Regions from separate parts of the Planococcus beijingensis genome, predicted to be linked through region 3. Evidence: riboswitches for the same ligand, from Rfam matches in the RefSeq annotation. Region 3 holds a riboswitch; each other region holds the start of a gene.

Region 1 (2,267 bases), 100 kb from region 3:
AAGCTAGCCAAAAACACAAATAGAGTGGAAATAACCGCAACTCTCAGCGACAGCCAAAGCGGCGACAAATCATACGGCATCATGGCGTCGCCTCATTTGCAGGCAAAAAGCCGTATTGTTCGAGGATAGTCTGCCCTTTGGGACCCGTTACAAAATCCAGAAAAGCCACAGCGGCCTGCTGTTTTTCTGAATCCGCGACGACAGCTCCCGGATAGACGACAGGATTTTCCTGCCCCGGCACTTCGAGTGCCCCTTTTATTTCCTGGGAAATAACCGCATCCGAGGAATAGACGATGCCAAGTCCGGCATTTCCGCTTTCGATATACGTCACCACTTGCCGTGCATCTTTTGCGTAGATAAGGCGCCCTTCAAGCGGCTGCCATAACCCTTGGCTGTCCAGCGCCTGCTTTGTGAAATTTCCAACCGGTACGCTGTCCGGCTCTCCGACCGCAATGGTTTCTTCTGCATTCATCACTATTTCTGTAAAATCTGCAGTTTCCGGAAACTTCTCCAATGACGCAAGTACCAGGCGATTTTCAGCAAAAGGCACCACAGTTTCGGCTTTCACCAGTTGCTCGGATTCCAGCTGCTCCATATCCTTTTCACTGGCTGATAAAAATAAATCTGCCGGTGCGCCTTGTTCAATTTGGCTTCGCAGCTTGCTCGATGATCCATAATTGAATGACAGCTCGATATCCGGCTCCACTTGATGAAATTCCTCTTCCATTTTTTTCATGACTTCTGTCAGGCTTGAAGCTGTTGAAACAAGCAGCACATCGCCGTTTTCTGCTGTTGTGTTGGTGCAGCCGCTCAACAGTACGGCCATTCCTATAATGCCGATCATTTTTTTCATTTTGCAGGACTCCTTATAAACAGAAAGTGACGCTTGCTATGCACGTGATTCTCCACGTACTATCAGTATAACGCCAGCCGGAGAGAAGCTGAATTATTTTCCGAATAATCTTGCAGGAAATAAGCGGTTTCGGTAAAATAAGTCATACCAGAAATTAAATACGCTTTATCCTTATCAAGAGAGGCAGAGGGAATGGCCCGATGACGCCCGGCAACCGCCAGTTCACAAACTGGAATGGTGCCAAATCCAACAGAACCACGATGTTCTGAAAGATGAGGAAGAGAATTTCACCAGCAGACCCAACTCTTCCCTTTTTCAGTGGAAGAGTTTTATTTATTTTAAGGAGTGATCACATGAAGCTGAGCAAAGCCGAACGAATCAAACGTACGCGGGTCCCTGTAGTGGATCCTTCCCTGGTTGAACGCCTCCCGCCTGGACAGGTGTTGACCGAGCGCTTTCCTGTCCTGCACGAAGGCGAGGTGCCGGTTTACGATATGGCCACTTGGACATTGAAAATCTTTGGCCAGGTTGATAAGGAAATCACGCTGCATTACGAGGATCTGCTGAAATTGCCGCAAACGACAATAACACGCGACATTCACTGCGTGACACGCTGGTCCCGCTTCGACAATACCTTTACCGGCGTCCGTTTTATTGACCTGATAAAAGAATTGGGTGTAACGCCGAAAAGCGGCTATGTGATGCTTCACGGCGACTACGATTACACCACCAATCTTGCATTATCCGATTTGGACCGGGAAGACGTGCTGCTTGCCCATTCACTTGACGGCGAACCGTTGACCGCCAAGCATGGTTACCCGCTGCGTTTTATCGTACCCCATCTGTATTTCTGGAAAAGTGTCAAATGGGTCCGAGGCATCGAATTCATCGATGAAAACCAGCCGGGCTTTTGGGAGCAGAACGGTTTCCACATGAACGGCGACCCGTTTCAGGAAGAGCGCTTTTCCGGCGAAGACTTGGAAATTCCTGAAGACGAATGGGAGAAGAAAGATTTTGACTGACTCCGTCCAGTCTTATGATTCCAGGATAATTGAACTGTCACTTTAAGAGATAACTTGCATCAATTTAGAACTTTATATTTCGTATTATTTCAAAGAACCCATCAATCCTTCATGTGAAGGTTGATGGGTTCTTTAAATCATATATAGAATGAATGGCAGCTTCCGATAAACCTCTCATATGTAAACAAATTCAATGAAAGAATAACTTCTCTTCTAAGAAGAGAAATTACGGAATAATCACCATGGAAATCGTCCGATCCTTTCCTTCTTTATCATCTTTTCTATTATAGTACTTTTCCATTAACGTACTTAACTCCGACTGAAAATCTTCGAATGAATCATCTGTTAAGTTCAATTTCACTAAAGAAAATGTCGCTTGATCCTGAGTATCT
Region 2 (2,267 bases), on a different contig from region 3:
TGCGGGCAAAGCTGCGTTTGGCCCCCGAATGGAACCCATCAGGAATAACGTAAAAGGAATCAATAAAATAATCAAAATGATAAATGGAATGGAACGGAATATATTCACGAATGCACCTGTCAGCCAATTGACCACTTTATTGGCCCATAATTGTTTAGGAGCTGTCAAAAATAACAGGATTCCAAGAGCCAAACCGATGATGAATGTAAACAACGTTGATAAAGCTGTCATATAAAGAGTTTCAAGTGTGGCTTCCCACATACTGTCCCAATCTACATTGGGGAATAACGAATCAATCATTATGCATTACCTCCGTTTGAACATCTTCAGAGTGGAGAAATGCCAAAGCTTCTTCCATTTCACCAGGAGAGCCTTTCAACTGAAGAATCAATGTTCCATAAGCTCCACGTTGCGTATGCGAAATATTGCCTTGAACGATATTGACTTCCACCGAATGGCTGCGAATCAGTTTTGTCAGAATTGGCTGTTCGGTTTGTTCTCCGACAAAAACCAATTTCACCAGTTCGCCTGTCGGATACAACTCACGAAGGTTTTTGATGGTTTCCTGTGAATCTCCACTATCAGTGACCTGGGCCACGAAGCGTTTGGTGATTTCTTCTTTTGGTGATTGGAAAACATTCAGAACATCTCCGAGCTCCACGACACGCCCGCCTTCCATTACAGCAACACGATGACAGATTTTTCGGATGACGTGCATTTCATGAGTGATCAATACGATGGTCAAGCCTAATCGCTTGTTGATATCGACCAATAAATCAAGGATTGCGTCTGTTGTTTCCGGATCAAGCGCAGAAGTTGCTTCATCGCATAATAGGACTTCCGGATCGTTCGCCAGCGCACGGGCAATACCGACACGCTGCTTCTGTCCGCCAGACAGTTCCGATGGATAAGCATTTTCGCGGCCCGATAATCCAACCAGCTCAATCAGTTCCTGAACCCGTTTTCCACGCTGCGCTTTTGAGACTCCCGCAATTTCCAAAGGGAATTCGATGTTCTCTTTAACCGTCCTCGACCATAATAAGTTGAAATGCTGGAAAATCATACTGACTTTCTGGCGCGCTTTCCGCAATTCTCCGCCTTTAATGGAAGTAATTACCTTACCGTTGATTTCCACAGTGCCGGAAGTCGGTTTTTCCAATCCATTCAATAAGCGGATTAATGTACTTTTACCGGCTCCACTATATCCGATAATCCCAAATATTTCTCCATCAGCAATAGATAAATCAACTTGGTCGACAGCCGTAAGAACCGCCTTGCCTGTATCAAATTTTTTCGTCACTTTCTTTAACTCGATCATTCGTTGAACACCCCTGAATCCTAAAAATAAAAAACCCTTCCGCGCATAACTGAGCAGAAGGGCAAACGTATATTATACGGAAACCAATCTCTCATCTTCCAAAGCTTTCGCTTCGTGTGATTTGGCACCATTTCATTTTCATGACGGTTGCCGGGCTTCATAGGGCACTTCCCTCCACCACTCTTAATAAGAGTTCGATATGAAATTAGTAAAACAGAATAGATTTTAATTGGTGGTAAATCTTACGCTTCTCCTATTTCAAATAGATTCCCGCGCTTTTCTTACCAGAAATTCAATTTACCATGACCGGCTATATTCGTCAACAGTTTTCAACTTGCCATATAAATAAGGAACCGACTGGAAAGCGTAAATCTTCTCCTTAAGTTTGCCATTCTCTGTAATCAGCAGGCAAGGAACACTTTCCACTTCATACATTCCTGCAATTTCCTGTACATAGTTCAAGTTCGCTTTGCCAATCGGAAGATCCGGCAATAGTTCTGTGACAACCGACAGCATTTTGGAAGCTACCTGACAAGTCCCGCACATCGGTGTGTATAAGTAATACGCGGTAGTGCGATTGGTATTCTTTTCTTTGATCCATTCTTTATGAGTCCATTCCTGCATCGTCTTCATCCCTCTGTTAATAGCTTATTGACCTGGACATTCGCTGAGATGAGCACATCCATCAGGATCCGGAGCGGCGTTGCTGCGACTTCCTTGTAGCTTCGGTTCACATAAAAATGCCGGGCTTCAGGGAACTCACGCTTGACCAGCTTCCGCAATTTTTCTCCTGAAGAGTCTGCATCCACTAATATAATGATGTCTTGGCCTTCATATGGCAGCAGCAATTCTTCAAGTCTCGTTGGACTTACTGTACCATTTGTGCAAAGAATCGTCACGGGTTCTGCAATGAGCGGTGCAATTCTCGTCTTATCACTGAGCCCTTCCA
Region 3 (2,267 bases):
TAAAGTCAATATTGTGGGTGGCTCTGTTTCGACTGAAAAAAACGGAGGATTCTATAATACGATGTACGTTGTCGACAAAGACGGCGGGCTGGTTTCGGAATACGATAAAGCCCATCGTTTTTGTTTAATGGATGAACATATCCATCTTGAAGAAGGCGATACACTTGGCACATTCGAATTGGATAATCAGACATACGGAGGCGTCATTTGTTACGATATCCGTTTTCCTGAATGGATCCGTGCCCAGGCGCTGAACGGTGCAAAACTTGTATTTGTATCAGCGGAATGGCCCGAAGCGCGGATTGATCATTGGCGCATCTTGTTGCAGGCACGCGCCATCGAAAACCAAATTTTTATTGTCGCCTCGAACCGTATCGGCAGTGATCCAAACAATGAATTCGGCGGCAGCACGATGGTGATCGCCCCCTGGGGAGAAGTTCGTTTGGATATGAAGAAAGAGGAAGGCATTGGTTATGCAGAAATCGATTTGGATGAAGTAGAGGAAGTCCGGAAGCGCATTCCGGTATTCGCCGATCGCCGTGAGCAATTGTACGAAAAATTCAAAAAGTAGATTGACACTCGCTGGGGATGCCTGTAACATAAAATTCAATTAAATAACTTAAACTTATCAAGAGAGACTGAGGGACAGGCCCTGTGACGTCCGGCAACCCCCGATTGGGAAGGTGCCAAATCCAACGGAATCCAATGTTCCGAAAGATAAGTCGAGAAACTAAATTTTTCGATGCTTCTTTCTTGATGAAAGAGGCATCTTTTTATTGGCGGGAGGAAGCTATGATACAGATTGAGAAATTGACGAAAACTTACACAACTAAGCATGGCACCGTCACTGGAGTGGATAATGTTTCATTGGAAATCGGAAAAGGTGAAATTTTCGGCATCGTCGGCTATTCAGGTGCCGGCAAAAGTTCGCTGATCCGTTGCATCAACTTGCTTGAACGGCCGACTTCCGGCAGCGTCACAGTAGATGGCAATGATTTGACCAAACTAAACAGTGAAAAATTGAGAAAAGCCCGTTTGAAAATCGGCATGATTTTTCAGCATTTCTACCTGATCAGCCAAAAGACGGTGTACGAAAATATCGCTTTTGCGCTTCGGGCTGCAGGCACTCCATCTAAAAATCTGAAAGGCCGCGTGGAAGAATTGTTGGAAATGGTCGGTTTATCAGATAAACGCGATGTTTATCCAGCTCAATTGAGCGGTGGACAGAAACAGCGTGTCGGCATCGCACGGGCATTAGCCAACAATCCGGCCGTTTTGTTATGTGATGAAGCAACATCGGCACTGGATCCGAATACCACATTGTCCATTTTGCGTTTATTGAAAGACATCAATCTTAAATTGAACATCACAATTGTACTGATTACGCATGAAATGAATGTCGTCAAGGAAATCTGTGACCGCATGGCCGTCATGCAAGGTGGCCGTGTCATTGAAGAAGGTCAGGTCTACGACATTTTTGCAGATCCTCAAAAGGAATTGACCAAGGAATTCATCTCCAGCGTTGTCTCTTTCAATGTTCCGGAACACTTGTTGAGTGAATTTACGGGTACAGTAGTGAAAGTGTTGTTCAAAGGGGGAGTGGCCGGAGAAGGCGTAATTTCCGATATGCTGCAGAATTATCCGGTCAAAGGAAACTTTTTGCATGGAGCGATTGAGTATATTCAGGAAAGGCCGCTTGGCGTTTTTATCATGGAGTTGAAAGGGACTTCTTCTGACGTCATGGATGCATTGAAGTATATGGAAAGCAGATCGGCAATTGTGGAGGTGATTCCGAATGGGCGTTGAATGGGGACGAATTATTGAATTATGGCCCGAAATACAGACTGCTTTTTTTCAGACACTGACAATGATCGGGATTTCCTTGGCAGTGGCTTTGATTGTCGGCCTTCCTTTGGGAATTTTGCTGTTCATTACAGACCGCGGCTTATTTCTTGAAAACCGGCCGGTCAATGCTGTGATTGGTTTTATCGTCAATATTGTGCGTTCTATTCCGTTTATCATTTTGTTGGTGGCACTTATCCCGCTGACGAAACTTATTACAGGAACAACCATTGGCCCGATTGCGGCGAGTGTGTCCCTATCGGTTGCGGCGATTCCGTTTTTCGCACGTATTGTGGAAAACTCACTGCGTGAAATCGATAAAGGCGTCATTGAGGCAGCGATTGCCGTGGGTGCCACACCATGGATGATCATCAAAGACGTTCTGCTGCCGGAAGCGAAAGCAAGCATTATCCAGGGGGTGACAT

Evidence for each region. A riboswitch is a leader RNA that binds a small molecule or an ion and turns the genes downstream of it on or off. The one in region 3 is predicted to bind S-adenosylmethionine.
Region 1: it holds a riboswitch for S-adenosylmethionine, as region 3 does, so the genes downstream of both, IRE19_RS09100 (sulfite oxidase-like oxidoreductase) here and IRE19_RS08605 (methionine ABC transporter ATP-binding protein) in region 3, are expected to answer to the same signal.
Region 2: it holds a riboswitch for S-adenosylmethionine, as region 3 does, so the genes downstream of both, IRE19_RS14950 (methionine ABC transporter ATP-binding protein) here and IRE19_RS08605 (methionine ABC transporter ATP-binding protein) in region 3, are expected to answer to the same signal.

The regions. Positions count from the first base shown of each region.
Region 1 is NZ_JADHDZ010000003.1:103,705-105,971, forward strand. Features, by position in the region: gene modB (molybdate ABC transporter permease subunit) at 1-83, opposite strand, end outside; gene modA (molybdate ABC transporter substrate-binding protein) at 80-853, opposite strand; SAM riboswitch class I at 1,022-1,132, shown strand; gene IRE19_RS09100 (sulfite oxidase-like oxidoreductase) at 1,213-1,875, shown strand; gene IRE19_RS09105 (helix-turn-helix domain-containing protein) at 2,102-2,267, opposite strand, start outside.
Region 2 is NZ_JADHDZ010000006.1:138,235-140,501, reverse strand. Features, by position in the region: gene IRE19_RS14955 (methionine ABC transporter permease) at 1-300, opposite strand, end outside; gene IRE19_RS14950 (methionine ABC transporter ATP-binding protein) at 293-1,318, opposite strand; SAM riboswitch class I at 1,407-1,511, opposite strand; gene IRE19_RS14945 (thioredoxin family protein) at 1,616-1,942, opposite strand; gene IRE19_RS14940 (ribonuclease M5) at 1,948-2,267, opposite strand, start outside.
Region 3 is NZ_JADHDZ010000003.1:1,157-3,423, reverse strand. Features, by position in the region: gene IRE19_RS08610 (carbon-nitrogen family hydrolase) at 1-571, shown strand, start outside; SAM riboswitch class I at 623-724, shown strand; gene IRE19_RS08605 (methionine ABC transporter ATP-binding protein) at 793-1,806, shown strand; gene IRE19_RS08600 (methionine ABC transporter permease) at 1,796-2,267, shown strand, end outside.